DNA from 3 places in the Vibrio limimangrovi genome. Region 1 is predicted to be linked to each of the others. Evidence: predicted binding sites of a transcription regulator. Region 1 holds the regulator's gene; each other region holds the start of a gene.
The links. Region 1 encodes PurR, which represses purine synthesis genes. Its sites were predicted from a motif close to TNANGNAAACGTTTNCNTNA; they were not measured.
Positions count from the first base shown of each region.

Region 1 (5,453 bases):
ACTACCTAGAGCCTTTGGTCTTACTTTCTTCATCACCCATTTGGCAATGATAGGAAACAGTCCCAGCAAAGCAAATGAAGCTAACACACCAGGTGAGACGATATCTGACAAGCTTTCGATATTGGCCAATTGTGTCCCTGCATTGAGATAGACGGCCGTCCCTGGGAGCATACCGATTTGGCTCGTGAGATAAAAACGGCCAACGTTCATCGGAGTTAATCCCATCAATAAATTGATCAGGAAAAAAGGAAAGACGGGAATCAAACGTAATGAAAGCAGATAGGACGAGCCATCGTTTCCAACACCTTGGTTGATAGCTGTGAGCTTTTTCCCGAACTTGGTTTGTACCCAGTCTCTTAATAGGTATCGGCTACTCAGGAAAGCAAGGGTTGCGCCTATGGTACTGGCAAACGAAACCAAAACTAAGCTTATCCAAAAACCGAATAGAGCAGCACCTAATAGAGTAACGACTGCTGCACCGGGAATAGAGAACGCTGCGACAGCGATGTAAGCCAAGAAATAGAGGGTCGTTGCAATAATAAAATTTTGTTCGATATAGGCATTCAGTGCCTCTTGTTGAGATTTAGCGTTTTCTAATGTTAAGTTCTGACCAAAGTTAACGGCTAAAAGAATGACCGTTAAGAGCAGTATTAACCCAAAAATGAGTTTTCTGTTCATAATCGTACTCCAGTTGGGTTACTTTTCTCTAAAACGTTAACAGGTACCATTTGGGAGGAAAGGGACCTGCTAACTATTGTATGTTTTACAGACTAATAGACAGGTTAAGGTCTAAAAAAATTTCAAAAAAAACCGCAGACTAAGCTGCGGTTTTAAAACTAATATCAGAAAAGCTGTTAAGAAAGCGCATTTTTCAACTCTTCTCGGCGAGACTGGGGAACGACGCTCCAATGAGTGCCGTTAATTGCGCCCTCTAAGGCCCAAAGCAGCTCAATGCTTACCTTTGCAGAATGTGAGTCACGTATCGCTTTATAGGCGCTTAGAGCGCCTTTCTGTTCTAACTGCTCTACTGATTCAATACCCGCCTTCTTTAGCATTCGCTCGGTAGCCAGCCTCAGGTTGGGCAAGTCTTTCAATCTGTTCGGCTTAGTACTGGCTTGTTGCTTTTTTTCTAATTTGGCCTGTGCTAACGACTGCTGCGCTACTTCTATCAAACGCTCACTTGATTCCCATAAATCATTGGAAATCGCGTAGTATTTAGTAACGACCGGAAACCCACGCTTTTTATATACGTAGGGTTTGAGTCCTTGCGTCTCGAAGTTAGATGAAGTTTGTTGGTCTGCTCGGATGTGAAGTTGATCATTCACAACCAGTGCAAACATCGTCTCATCAGCGAAAAGTCCAAAGCCACCAAACATTGAGCGCGACTTGATTGTACCAAGTGCCTCAAATAGCTTCATAGAATCTTTGAGTATCGGTTTATCCATGATGTGTTATCTCGGTGTAATTAACATTACGCCACCAAAAGTCAGGTCCGAGAGGTTAGCAAATACATACAGGAACAATGTCATTAAAGGGTAAACTCATCATATGTATATTTGCCATCGGTAACCCCGCTACCTTCCATTAATCAAATGGTTCAGGCCGGAAGCTTTGCGTCCCACCCTTTCGGATGGTTTGCCCTGTGCGTGACCTGTCGAGAATACTTTGTCTCTTGAATTAACATCACATTCTAGCGAATGAAGTGTGATGTTAGTTCAGGAAAATTAATCAAGATTATGTCTTGGTGTTCATATCTTGGGCAAAGGTTTTTCAACGAGAGGTATGGGTGTGAGAAAAGGACTACACGCAGCTAAAACAGCAACTTACCAAACATTTAACTTTTAGTCGTAGCGTTATTGAGTAAAAGGCTTATGTTGAGACAAAAAATAAGCGCTCCGGAGAGCGCTTGTTGCCAATTAATTGAGCTTTTTCACTGTATTACGAACGACCAGTTCTGGCTGCATTTCGAAAATGCGCTTCTCGTGCTCTTTGTCTTTAATGCGTTCAAGTAAAATTTCGAATGCATTTTTACCAACACGGCGTTTCGGTTGGTGAATGGTCGTAAGTGGCGGAGAAAAGTATTCTGCCAATTCGATATTGTCATAACCAACCACGGAAACATCGTCCGGGATCTTAATGCCATTTTGTTGTAAACGACTCATTAAGCCCAAAGCCATTGTGTCGTTGAAACAGAATACTGCGGTAGGACGCTTTTTCATTGCGGTAATTTTGTCAGCAACCAGAACCGCGGTATCACATTCAAAGTTACCTTCAAGAATCCAATCTTCGTTTACGGGTATATTCGCTTCTGCCATTGCTCGGCGGAAGCCCATAATGCGCTCTTGGCACGCGAGTTTTTCGAAGTGACCACTTAAGCAGGCAATATCAGTATGACCGTTGTCAATCAGATACTTAGTTGCGATGTAGCCGCCTTCTTCTGAGTTATCCATGATCTTGTCGGCTTGTGAGCTCTCAGGGCCCCAATCCATGACCACTTTTGGAATATCAGAATGACGGTCAAGCATCTCTTTTAGTTCTTCCGTCAGGTCTGAACACATCACTAAAATCCCATCCACACGCTTTTCAGCCAGCATTCGAATGTAATCGCGTTGCTTTTCGTAGATACCACCGGTATTACATAGGATCAGAGTGTAACCTTGACGATAACAGTAGCTTTCAACACCATCGATAACTTCTGAGAAGAATAGGTTAGTCGATTGAGTTACCAACATTCCGATGGTACGAGTTGAGTTACATTTCAAGCTACGAGCAACTGCGCTCGGTGCGTAATTGAGCTCATCAACTGCTTTCATTACTTTTTCTTGAGTTGCTTCTGCAACAAAACGCGTCTTGTTGATGACGTGCGAAACTGTAGTAGTAGAAACGCCGGCTAATCGAGCAACGTCTTTTATAGTGGCCATAAAGGTGTCCTGTATCGAGCTACTAATATACCTTGGAGTATAAAACCTTTTACTGAGTGCCTTTTGTAAACTTAGTGCCGCATAAACGTGTACGCTGAATCTGTTTCGCAGTGACAGCTCCGAAAACGGTAGAAGGTCTGTAGCAATACGGTTGATGAATATTATCGTCTTTCTCTGAGCGAAGAAGAGAACGTCAACCTAGTAAGAAAACACAAAAACCGCTTTATTTCAGCGGTTTACATAAAAATCATATTTAATCGTTTGCGTTCACATTTTAGCCCTATGTGGGTTGGCTGGCAATGACTTCAGCAGCAGATTTGTGTCTTTTATGTCACATTTTGATTGCTAAAAAAGCAAGCAATGGGACTCAATGAAGGGCAAACGAATAAAAATTGGGGAGCGCGAAAATAGGCTCCCAATCATTGGTGGCAATTATTCACCAAGAAGGTAAGCGCTGTCTAGTTTGCAAAATGCAACTAATAGTTGCGCGACGCTTGCGTAGAAACCGAAATCATCCATTTGCTGACATTTTGCTGCAAATTGTGGCAGCCAAGATAAGAGTTGACGTTCGATGAAATCATTCTGATTTGAGAAGGCTTGTTCCATATGTTTTTCTTGTTCGAGCTCATTGGAACGGATAATCATGCTGCCTAAAAAATCGAGTTCTACGGCTAAGTGATCGGCAGGTTCGTTAAGCTTATCGTCAATTGGTACGCCGAAATCAGCCATCAACTTCTCCATCTCTTGTGTTGATTTGTTATTCAGTAAACCTGTTTCGCAAATGTACAGGGAAGCATAAGGCGGAGCCCCATACTTTTCTGTTTTTAAGAACAGTTCACAAAAGTCGGCGGCGAGTGCGAGTTGGGCATCTTTACGGTTTTGTAATCGGTTCAGTGCATCTACCAGAACGTCAATTGAAGGTTTTAGAGTGTCATTTTCACTTAAGCCAGCTAAAAAACTCCGAATTTCAACACTGTGGTAAGCTTCCAGCTCTTTGTCTGCCAGTTCTTTGACAAACAAGCTAGAAAACCACCAGTAAATTTCGGCGCGTTTTTCATTAAAAGCTTTCACTTCTTGCATTCCAGGCTCCTCAATGATGTTTTATGTGTCGCATCATAAAATCACTAACGGATGTCCTTTAAGTGTAATCAATTAATAACGACAACTATGATGTTTTCTGGCCAATTATGTCCGTTTAATAATGACGTTTCGCAAGCTTGTTTTGAATCAAAAAAAGCGTGAAATCTTGCCTTTAAATCTGCCAGTGACTAGAAATGTGAATAGTTATGAATAGAATACATCTTGGATAAGCAAATGACGGAAAGTGGTGTAAATGAGCTATCACGTATTAGTCGTAGAAGATGATGTTGTCACGCGTAGTAAGCTGGCGGGATACTTCCAAAACGAAGGCTACACCGTTAGTGAGGCAGGGAGCAGCGCAGAAATGCGTGAAACACTGCAAGCGGGTGATATTGACCTGATTATGCTGGCTATCAACTTGCCGGGTGAAGATGGCCTGATGCTTACGCGTGAATTACGTAGCCAATCCGATATTGGTATCATATTAGTCACAGCACGTACGGATAGTATCGACAAAATTGTTGGCCTTGAAATGGGGGCGGACGATTATGTCACAAAGCCTTTTGAACTCAGAGAGTTATTGGTTCGCGTTAAAAATCTGTTGTGGCGAATTTCGACCGCACAGAATGGTTCGAAGTCATGCGAAACCAACGAACAGCACATTGTCCGTTTTGGTGAGTGGACATTTGATATCCAACGCCGCGCTTTGAGTCGCAGTGGCGAGCCCGTTAAACTCACTAAAGCAGAGTATGAGCTCTTGGTGGCGTTATCCTCTTACCCGAATCAGGTCCTAAGTCGTGAACGTATTTTGAATATGATCAGTCATCGAGTGGATGCGCCTAATGACCGTACCATTGATGTCTTAATTCGGCGTATGCGCGCCAAGATGGAATATGATCCCAAGAACCCACAAATTTTTGTCACGGTTCATGGAGAAGGCTACATGTTTGCCGGTGATTAATACCAAAAAGAAAAGCTCAAGAAAAAGGAGAGCAACTGAATCTGCTCTCCTTTTTTGTTCCGCTAAATTACCTTATGTAATGCACTCTATGCATTCGCTACTGAGGCTCTACCATCGGAGTCTCACCAACGGTGTCTCGCAGGCGTTGCCAGATGCTGCCAAGATATTCATGCCAGAAAAGTTCTGTTTGCTCTAGGTAACGAGCCTTTGGTGAGTATTTATCCCAAGCTTGGTTCACTTCTTCAATCGCCAGGAAGTTGGTCGGCGCCGGGATCGGTCTAATACCTGCTGCATTAAATTCATACAGTGCGCGGCTCATATGGCTGGCAGAGGTAACCAAAACGATTTCCTTTTGCTGGACAAACGCTGCAGCCTGCCGAGCTTCTTCCCAGGTGTCTTTCGCATCTTCTAATAAAATAATGTCGGATTTCGCCACACCAAGCGCTAGAGCAACGTTCGCCATCATACGTGCATGACTGATTTCGGAACCA
Region 1 covers NZ_JBSUGF010000010.1:111,862-117,314, forward strand. Annotated here, with positions in the region: gene ACWYU8_RS14935 (TVP38/TMEM64 family protein) at 1-678, opposite strand, end outside; gene ACWYU8_RS14940 (TfoX/Sxy family DNA transformation protein) at 855-1,445, opposite strand; cyclic di-GMP riboswitch class I at 1,562-1,650, opposite strand; gene purR (HTH-type transcriptional repressor PurR) at 1,917-2,921, opposite strand; gene torD (molecular chaperone TorD) at 3,354-4,001, opposite strand; gene torR (two-component system response regulator TorR) at 4,255-4,962, shown strand; gene elyC (envelope biogenesis factor ElyC) at 5,060-5,453, opposite strand, start outside.

Region 2 (5,453 bases), on a different contig from region 1:
TTCAATCAAGTGGAATGCAGTCTGTGGACTCGGATCAGGTGAAAGCACCACCGTTCCACCAGCCATAAAACACCCCAAAGCCCCCGGAGAGCTCAACGGAAAATTGTGCGCAGCAGGCAAGACACACAAGTATCGTGTTTGAGGTGAAAACTGACAAACGTCATTACTGGCTCGAACGCTGTAGAGATAGTCCCTATGCGTACGTGGGATCAACTTAGGCGTGCCAGTTGTGCCACCGGATAACTGGAAGAAAGCAAAGTCTTGTTCAGTTTCCGGCTTGCATGCTGAATTCGATAAGAAAAGCGAATCCAGATCAACGCTACCCGTCGGCTTTAAGCTCTTGTCACCCGCCCAGACAAGCGTCTCCAGAGTCGGCAGTTCATCTGAGATTTTCTGCGCGATATCGGCGGTATCGACACCCATTTGTGGTGCAGTGATCAACGCTTTTGCCTCGGTAAAATGACAAAAGTATCGAATCTCATATTCTCGGTGTGCGGGCAATGCCAAAACTGGCTGAACACCAATTTTCAGAAGCGCAAAGAAACTCAGGTAAAACGCTCCGATATTAGGCAGGTGCAGTACCGCTTTATCGCCAGCCTGTAATTTCAATTTTTGCTGGAAGCCCGCGGCTAAGCTATCAACTTGTTCGGACAATACACGGTAAGTCCATTGTTGGTCGCCGGACACAAGCGCAATCTGCTCTGGATAATTCTTGGTACTGGTTTCGAGCATCTCCGGAATGGTTTGCTGCGTCCAATAGCCAGCTTCTTGGTACTGCCGAGCTATTTCCTCTGGCCAAGGTGTAAATCCATATACTTTCATTTTAGGAAGCATCACACGACCACCTCCATATTTTCCTGAACCTCAATCCCAAGCGCGTTCAGTACGGTGCGCATTTTGTTGCCCGTTTCTTCTAATTCACTTTGCGGATCAGAGCCACTGACGATTCCGGCTCCGGCATACACTCGTAGGCGTTGTTTTTCTACTTCTGCACAGCGAATCACAACAACCCACTCTCCGTTGCCACGAGCATCTACCCAACCGACTAAGCCAGTAAAGTAACCGCGATCAAAAGGTTCCACTTTACCGATGAAGTCGTAAGCCTGAACTGTGGGATAGCCACATACCGCAGGCGTTGGGTGAAGCGCACTGGCAAGCTTGAGGACACTGGTGGTGGACTCTGAAATCGTTCCTTCAATTCGGGTTGAAAGGTGCAGCATGGCTTTCGTTTCGATAACAGATGGCACCATTGGCACATAAAGATTGTGACACCAAGGCTGCAGTGCTTTCTCAACTGCATCCACAACGACAGCATGCTCATGAAGGTCTTTACTGCTCTCCATCATCAGCTCGCCTTGTTGCTGATTCATCGTCTCGTTGTCACTACGCCTGCGCGAACCTGCTAATGGATTTGAGCACACGTGAGGCCCTTTGCGGGAGACCAGAAGCTCAGGGCTTGATCCCATCAAATACGTGTCACCACTTTCTCCACCCAATCGGGTTGAGAAGGTATAGCCGCCCGGGTTTTGCTTTAGAAGCATTTTAAGGAATCGCGCTCTGTCTATTTCTTGCTCCGTGTCGACTTGCATCGTGCGGGAAAGGACAACCTTTTCCAAGTCCACATCCTTTCGAGAACAAGAACTCGCTGCCTGCTCAACACTATGCATGTATTCGTCAGGTGTTGGAATGGGCTGAATAGAAGTTGGAAAACACTGATTAGAACCATCCAGATCGACCACTTTATCCGGTCGAATCGGTGATGTCGTACACAGACGTTCAGGCACGATGAAATGGACTGGGTTGTGCTCAGAAAACGGAATAACACCAACGGCTATAGGATTATCGTTTTCGTCTTTCTTAACCGATTCAATTAATTGGCTGATACAAGTGTCTAATTCTGAAAACCTGACTTGTTGGGAAAATTCTGCAGCAATGCCTTGTGTAAGTAACGTCACAGTGGGTGAGCTGAAGAAAAACGAAGCGTCATCCGTATGTGCGTTGAGAAACTCTGTGAGCATAGTGCTGCTCCCCATTGAGTTACGAAGCATAATCATCTCTCAAACTGTATTTAACATGGGATTACAAATGAGAATCCCTCTCAATTGAAAGGTAAGAGTACACACACTGTTACAATTGATCAAATGCATTTAATAACCATTATCATTCACACTTTTACAAATTAGAGATTTGTTCCATTTCAGTGAGCAAAGAAAAGCGTTTAGAAGTAGAGATTCTAGATAGAAGAAGGAAATAAAAATGGCTGAAGCAGTCACCGCTCAGCCATTTTATGTAAGGACGATTTATGTAAGTACTATATTTTTAAGAACGATATTTTTAAGAACGATAGCTTAGCTCTAGCCCTTGTTGCTAAAGCCATACTGTTCATCACTCAGTTCACGAAGCTCATTAAAGTTCTGCTGCATTTTGCCTCCGATGATATCAACGCGTCGTTGCATCTCTTCAACCCATTCTCGATCAGCTATCACGTCACGGGGCAAGACCATTGTTCGCTCGTTCTCACCCAGATAAAGAAACGCATCAAAAAGCTCACCAACCTGTGCATCCATATCGTCCATCGCAGCCAATTTGTAGCGAGCTTTTGGCAGTATGTCGATCAATCTAAGTCTTTGCATTGGCCCTTGTTGCACCTCCAGTAAAGCTGGTGTTTTCACTTTGTTGAAGGTCTTTACCACTTCTGGGTCAGTCATAGGCCAAATCAAATAAGTACTGCCTGGGAAGGCTTGCTGTAAACGCGTTGCCAGCGGCCAGTCTGTCTGCTGCGTTTTCTGAACATATTCTTTCGGTGCATTTACCAAGTGAAACGCGCCAAAAATCATCAGGGCTTTTTCATTGTTTTTGATTCTCTCAGCTGCAACTTGATAGAAATGGTCAGTCTTATGCGTTGCTGCTTGCTTCCAGACCTTTACATCTTGCAGTTCTTCCCAATCAAAAGGGGCTTCCGCTAGATGAACACGGATTTTCTTACTGTCTGGCAGATCTTGATTACGCTTTTTTATCGTCCTGAAAAAGTCGCGGTACTCATCTGGCATCCATGCCATAAAGTAAAGAGAACCTCTGAGGACAGAGTTCAATTGTTCTTCACTCACATCTCCGCCCGCCAAATAGTCATCTAAAACAGATTGATACTTGGCATTACCAAACTCTACAACAATGTGGCTCACCTGCTCAGAGAATTCTGGTTTAGAAACCAGCTCAGTAGCATATCGAACAAATGCGTCGTTCCAGTGATAGTCTCCTATCGCAACTAAGTTATGCGTTGCAAATGCCTGCATAATGGCATCATCTGCCTGTTTCGCCTGTTCAACGACTTGCGCCACTTTCTGCTGTGGCAAATCCACTTTGGTATAGTGAGGAAAATACTCACAGCCAGCTAAACTCACCAACCCTACGCTTAACAGCCACGGCTTTATTTTTCGCCCTAATTTACTCATAACCTAACCAATTCCTAGTTAACAAGGTGACAACGATAACAAAAATAATTATCATTTGCATAAATTGAATTTGATATCTGTATCACGAAAAGGATGTTTATATGAGTGAAAAACTCTCAGAATTCAGCGACAAGCTGTGCCTGGTGACCGGGGCTGGTCAAGGGATTGGTCTCGCATGCGCGAAAAGTTTATTAGCGCAAGGGGCACATGTGATTGCCAGTGATGTGACTGAAAAGTCATTAATGAACCTGACACAGTCTCTTCCTAAAGAGCAGCAACAACGCATTACGCTGCTGGCTTTTGATTTGACTGATACTCAAGCAATCCAATCTGCCTGCCAACGATTAGAGAATAACAAACTTATCCCTGAATACGTTGCAAGTTGTGCAGGTACCTTGCACCTCGACTCTATTTTTGACCTGTCGTTAGAAGCACTAAACACAACTCTCGATGTGAACCTCAAAGGCACTCTTCTATTAACCCAACAAATCGCCAAGCTGCTAGTCAAAAACGGGAAAAGAGGCTCAATCGTAGCCGTAGGTTCAAATGCCGCCGACACACCAAGAAGCAATATGTCAGCTTACTGCACATCCAAAGCCGGGCTTCACATGTGGATGCAGTGTTTGGGATTAGAACTGGCGGAACATGGTATTCGCTGTAATATTGTCAGTCCGGGTTCAACCAGAACTCCTATGCAGGAACAGATGTGGAATGAGTCTTATGGGGAAAGAGAAACGATTCGCGGCAACCTGAAATCTCACCGTCTTGGCATCCCGCTGAATAAAATCGCCGAAACCCAAGACATCACGAATGCGATCGAGTTTCTACTCAGCGACAAATCAGGCCACATTACCATGCATGATTTGCGAGTCGACGGCGGCGCTACTTTCTAGCCTCATAAACGACAAAGCCCCGACAACTCATCGAGCTATCGGGGCTTTTGAAAAATGGCACGCCCTATTGGATTCGAACCAATGACCACATCCTTAGAAGGGACGTGCTCTATCCAGCTGAGCTAAGGGCGCGCTACAGGGAAAGGATTATACGAGTTAAAATGGGTAAATCAACGGCTTTTAGTAACATTCTGATCTGAATGCCTAAAAAAAGGACACTGAAGGATTAGATGCTCAAAAACACCTCAGGGCAAACGTTTGCGTATGGATGTTAAAAAGAAATTCTGCGACAATGCGCGGCAGATTTATTTGCCTTCTAAATTTATAAAGGAAAGTCATGACTGCTCAAAATATAGATGGGACTCTCATTTCCCAAACGGTTCGTTCTGAAGTTGCAGCACGTGTAAAAGCTCGCGTTGAAGCTGGATTACGTGCACCTGGTCTAGCAGTTGTTCTCGTTGGGGAAGACCCTGCTTCTCAGGTTTATGTTGGCAGTAAGCGCCGCGCTTGTGAAGAAGTGGGTTTTGTTTCCAAGTCTTTTGACCTTCCTGCATCAACAACAGAAGAAGAGTTGCTAGCGCTTGTCGATCAATTAAATAATGACAATGAAATTGACGGTATTTTGGTTCAGCTTCCTCTTCCTGCTGGTATTGATAGCACACACGTGCTCGAGCGAATTGACCCAGAAAAAGATGTTGATGGCTTCCACCCTTACAACGTTGGTCGTCTTGCTCAGCGTATCCCTAAGCTCCGCTCTTGTACGCCAAAAGGCATCATTACTCTGCTTGATCGTTACAACATCGCACTACGTGGTAAACACGCCGTTGTTGTAGGCGCGTCAAACATCGTTGGTCGCCCGATGACGCTTGAGTTACTGCTGGCAGGCTGTACCACCACGACTTGTCACCGCTTCACTAAAGACTTAGAGAGCTACGTTCGTCAAGCGGACATCGTTATCGTCGCAGTAGGTAAACCAAACTTCATTCCTGGAGAATGGATCAAGAAAGGCGCAGTGGTTGTCGATGTAGGTATCAACCGTCTGGACTCCGGCAAGCTGGTTGGTGACGTGGAATACGATAAAGCACGTGAAAGCGCGAGCTTCATTACT
Region 2 covers NZ_JBSUGF010000009.1:130,290-135,742, reverse strand. Annotated here, with positions in the region: gene ACWYU8_RS14220 ((2,3-dihydroxybenzoyl)adenylate synthase) at 1-834, opposite strand, end outside; gene ACWYU8_RS14215 (isochorismate synthase) at 834-2,018, opposite strand; gene ACWYU8_RS14210 (hypothetical protein) at 2,355-3,452, opposite strand; gene ACWYU8_RS14205 (2,3-dihydro-2,3-dihydroxybenzoate dehydrogenase) at 3,554-4,345, shown strand; tRNA gene ACWYU8_RS14200 (tRNA-Arg) at 4,401-4,477, opposite strand; gene folD (bifunctional methylenetetrahydrofolate dehydrogenase/methenyltetrahydrofolate cyclohydrolase FolD) at 4,683-5,453, shown strand, end outside.
Region 2: the regulator PurR is predicted to act here: its motif matches at 4,592-4,611, upstream of folD (bifunctional methylenetetrahydrofolate dehydrogenase/methenyltetrahydrofolate cyclohydrolase FolD).

Region 3 (5,453 bases), on a different contig from region 1:
TAACGACATTATCAAAGCAATGGCTGACACAATGTCGACCATGGGTGCTTACATTGTGATGGCATTCTTCTGTGCTCAGTTCCTGTCTGCATTTGCGCAGTCAAACATTGGTACTATGCTGGCGCTATACGGCGCGGAAGGCCTGAAAGCAATGAACCTTCCGGGTGAAGCAACCATCATCGGTATGATTCTGCTAACCGCTTCTGTGAACCTGCTTATTGGCTCTGCATCTGCGAAGTGGGCTCTTATTGGTCCAATTCTGGTTCCTATGTTAATGGCAGTTGGTATCTCTCCTGAACTATCTCAGGCGGCATACCGAGTAGGTGACTCTGTATCAAACATCATCTCACCTCTAATGGTATTCTTCCCGCTTGTGGTGGTGTACTGCCAGCGCTACGTTAAATCTACGGGGATTGGTACGCTTGCTTCACTGATGATGCCATTCTCGATAGCTATGCTGATCGGTTGGTCGATTTTCCTAATCGTATACTGGATGATTGGTATTCCTCTAGGTATACAAGCGCCTTACACTTACACAATGTAATTGGCATAAAGCTTAAACTGGAAAGCGCAGATCGTAAGGTCTGCGCTTTTTTGTTGTTGATAGGATAGGGAATCGCTAGCGTTACTGTAGCGTATAGCGAGTTAGTGGTAATATTGGCGCGTCTCACGCTAATTTATCGATCAGGAGCCCCCTTGTCAGACCTTCAATTCACTTTCCAAGATGAACAATTTATGCGCCGTGCGATGGCGCTGGCAGAACTGGCTGAAGCGGAAGGCGAGGTACCCGTTGGTGCAGTTTTGGTAAAAGATGGAGAGATCATTGCTGAAGGTTGGAATCGTTCGATCTGTGCTCATGACGCTACCGCTCATGCGGAAATTCAGACATTACGTAAAGCTGGGCAAGTGTTAGAGAATTATCGATTATTAGACACCACGCTATACGTGACGTTAGAGCCCTGCCCGATGTGTGCCGGGGCAATACTACACAGCCGTGTAAAGCGAGTGGTCTTCGGTGCTCCTGATCTTAAAGCAGGTGCTGCGGGGACGGTATTAAACTTGTTTGAAAGTCAGGCTGCATACCACTACGCAACGGTTGAAAAAGGGTTGCTGGAAGAAGAGTGTCGTGATCAGTTGCAAGCATTCTTTAAGCGACGCCGTAAAGAAATTAAAGCCAAGAAACAGGCAGAAAAAGTGTTGCAGAGTGGGCAGGAAAATCGAAGCGAGTAGGTGAATTTCAGCAAACATCTACGTATTGGTAGATGTTTGCTTCAAGTTCTCAGTGATTCACTAAGTGAACGAAAACACGATGACGCGAACTGATCTTCTTTTTCATGCACGTTAGTTTGCGTTTACGGCGAATTGCAGCCACGGTTTTATTTAAGCGCTTCGACTGCACTTTACGTCTTCTCATATTCGAAACCTCTAGTAGACAAGACTACGAACATCCCTCTTTAAGAAGCTGCATGTTGCAGCGCCTTATTATTCTAAACGTCGATGAACCAAGCTTGTCAGTCCCATATTTTTGAGCTAAAAGTCATACTTATCAACATAATAGCGCTTAGCTAGCTATTGGTTGATACGTCTTCGTTTTACGTGGAAAATAATATGACTGACAGAAGGCCGAGCGTAACCAATTTTGCGTTAAATCGTTACGACGTTCAGATCCCGATCTCAGATTAGTTAACATTCATTAGATGACAGGCTAATGATCAGAGTTACATTTAATCGGGAGAGGGTAACCAACCGAGTCTTCCATATTCGATATATCCAAATAAAATCTTAAATATTAGCAGGTTATGGTGTTGGTCAATAAAGTTTGTTTGCACGTACGTTATTATGTTGACCTGACTCGGAACCGTCGATTTTAGTGAAGTTTTTTCTTAGACTCAACAAAAAATGACGAGCGTGTTACTCGTCATTTTTTGTTCGCTAGTCTACGATGTTTTCTGTTTCTGTTTCTGTTTCTGTTTCTGACTCTTCTTCCGCTGTGCTGTCGGAAGCACTGGAAATTTCTTCGGTGACCGTCTCAACTGAGCCTGAAACGGCTTCATCTGTTTCTAGGTTTTCTACGTCTAAGTTTTCTACGCTTTCAACAGCACCGGAAACCTCAGCTGCAACACTCTCTACCGCACCTGAGATGATGATATCCGGATTCAGCGGGGGGATAACCTGCAAGTCATCGGTGTCATCGTCTACCGCTGGACTTTGGCTCACGTGGCCAATAATAGACTGATAGTACCGTCGAATATTTTCCACATAGTTACGAGCCTCATCACCACGGGCATAACCATAGCGTGTTTGGCTGTAGTAACGTTTTTGACGCAGTAAAGGCAGTCTGTCTTTCACATCGGCCCACGCATTTGGATCTCCACCTTGCGCTTTCGTCAGTCTCCGTGCATCCAGCATATGCCCATAACCGATGTTGTAAGAGGCAAGCGCAAACCAAATTTTCTCGTGTTCATTGATGGTATCGGGAACCCGAGCAACGATACGACGCAGATACTCCACACCGCCACGAACCGATTGCTCAGGATCCAGGCGATTGTTGACACCGACACTTTTTGCGGTAGGAAGAGTCAGCATCATCATTCCCCGAACACCAGTAGGCGATTTTGCTCTTGGTTTCCAATGAGACTCTTGATAAGCCAGAGCGGCGATTAAACGCCAGTCAAACTCTTCACTGTATTTCTGGAACAGAGGAGACCACTTAGGTAATTTATCGTCAAGAGCACGAATGAAAGCGCGAGTGTCAACATAATCGAAGGCTTCAATATGGCCGATGTATTTCTCTTCAAGCAAGGCGAGATCACCTGACTGTTTAATGTTGCCGAAGAACTCGATCAACATTCCATATAAGCTTTCGTCTTCTGAACGGCGAGTAAACCAGGATACGGGTTGATCTTCTGTTAACTCGAAGGCTAACGCTAAGTCTGGATAGAGTCGCTGAGCCAGAGATAACTCAACGGAATCGGTCACCGTAAAGCGCAGTTCTCCGGTGGAGACTTTTCTCAATAAATCCCTCGTGTCAGCATCTCCGATGATTTCAAATTGTAGTTCTGGGTACTGTTTCTTTAATGACGTCAGTGTTGGAACATATTGAGATTGTTCGACGATTTGCAGAGTACCCGTGCCGACAGGTACCTCTTGTTCCGTATCGTCACCTTGCGTTGCTTGATACTTAATTAAGCGTTCGATATTACGTGGTCGGAAGTGCCCCTTTTTGTAGACAACTTGTTGGCTGACATAGTAATAGGCAGGCCCAGGTCGAAAACGTTTTATCGCTTGAGAAGTCTGGTTCAAGCCCGTTGCGATAATATCAATATCGCCTTTTTTAAGAGCAGGGAAAAGATCAGCTTGTCTAAACGCTGGTTTGATCTCAAGCTTTACACCTAGCTCTTCGGCGAACTTACGTGCAAGTTCGTAATCCAGTCCCGCAGGGCCATCAGGACCGATGTAGTAAGAGAGTTGGTTGTTAAGTGTGCCAACGCGAAGAACGCCACGCTCTTGGATTTTTTGGAATTCACTTTTAGGAGCCGACTCGATTTGGCAGGCAGAAAGTAGGAGCACAGAAGCGAAAAGTAGGACGCTGCGCTTAAGTCGGTTGAACTGGCTAATTTGCATTAATTGGTACTTCTCGGAAAATTTCTAATCACCTTTATATCAAAGCGAAGTGGTGGGGCAAAGTGAATCGCACCGATTGAGTGCGACATTGCGTGTTTTATCGACATTTTGGTGATATACCCAAATGACTTCAAGGTGCAGGATTCAGAGCGCTGTCACTGACTCAAGTTCAAGGAAGATAACGCAGCGTAATAGCCAGCTCTTTCCAAGTTATTTGACGCTGAAATTGTTTCAGTGACACGCTCCCGAAGGGAGAGTTGCCTTGGCTTGCATACTTTGTTAACGATTTTTGATTTAGAACCACTAAAACTTCAAATCGTTGCCGCGTCTGCCAGCCAAGTCATTCTCGCTGAACCAAGCACCTTGAGGTTATTTGGGTATAATTCAAATTTGATGAAAAAATTGACGCAAACGGTTGCTTTTGGTGTTACATCACAAAAACAATTACTATATAATGCGCTCGCAAAGGAGAGGTGGAATCGGCATAAGTTCGAGCTTTTGTAGCTAACTGTATGAATTTATTCCAATATCACCTTAATCAATTGCATAAGAGACCTAAGCACATGAGAATTTTGCGTGGCTCCCCAGCTCTTTCTGAGTTCCGTGTTAATAAACTATTGGAACTTTGTCGTGAACAAGATCTGCCTGTAACCGGCATATACGCCGAGTTTATGCACTTTGCGGATCTAAAATCTGACCTTGATGACCAAGAGTTAGAAAAGCTAGAAAAGTTGCTGACTTACGGCCCAACGATCGAAGAGCACGAGCCTGAAGGTCTTCTACTTCTTGTTACGCCTCGTCCTGGCACTATTTCACCATGGTCTTCTAAATCTACCGATATCGCTAAAAACTGTGGCTTGACTAAAGTTAAGCGTCTTGAGCGTGGTACGGCGTACTATGTTGAAGTTTCGTCTGAACTGTCTCAAGAGCAAGTTGACGTAGTAAAAGCCCTTATCCATGACCGCATGATGGAAACGGTATTCACTGAATTTGAAGCGGCTTCTGCTCTGTTTACCGTTGCTGAGCCTGCTCCAGTGGCACACGTTGATGTCTTGGCTGGTGGTCGTCTTGCACTTGAAGAAGCCAACGTTTCACTTGGTTTAGCGCTAGCAGAAGATGAAATTGATTACTTGGTGGAGAACTTCACTAAGCTAGGTCGTAATCCAAACGACATTGAGCTGATGATGTTTGCTCAGGCGAACTCAGAGCACTGTCGCCATAAAATCTTTAATGCAGACTGGACTATCGATGGCGTAGACCAAGAGAAGTCTCTGTTTAAGATGATCAAAAATACGTTTGAAACGACTCCGGACCACGTTCTGTCTGCGTACAAAGATAACGCAGCGGTAATGACAGGTTCTAAAGTAGGTCGTTTCTTCCCTGATCCGAAAACACGTCAATACACTTACCACCATGAAGATGCGCACATCTTGATGAAGGTTGAGACGCACAACCACCCAACAGCGATTTCTCCATGGCCAGGTGCATCAACCGGTTCTGGTGGTGAAATTCGTGATGAAGGTGCGACCGGTATCGGTGGTAAACCAAAAGCGGGTCTGGTTGGTTTCACAACGTCTAACTTACGTATTCCTGGCTTTGAACAGCCATGGGAAACCGACTTCGGTAAACCTGGTCGTATCGTAAACGCATTAGATATCATGCTAGAAGGTCCACTAGGCGGCGCAGCATTCAACAACGAATTTGGTCGTCCAAACCTACTAGGTTACTTCCGTACTTACGAAGAAAAAGTGACTTCACACGCTGGTGAAGAAGTGCGTGGTTACCACAAGCCAATCATGATTGCTGGTGGTATGGGTAACATTCGTGAC
Region 3 covers NZ_JBSUGF010000016.1:71,945-77,397, reverse strand. Annotated here, with positions in the region: gene ACWYU8_RS19440 (AbgT family transporter) at 1-544, shown strand, start outside; gene tadA (tRNA adenosine(34) deaminase TadA) at 697-1,230, shown strand; gene mltF (membrane-bound lytic murein transglycosylase MltF) at 1,933-3,624, opposite strand; gene purL (phosphoribosylformylglycinamidine synthase) at 4,188-5,453, shown strand, end outside.
Region 3: the regulator PurR is predicted to act here: its motif matches at 4,028-4,047, upstream of purL (phosphoribosylformylglycinamidine synthase).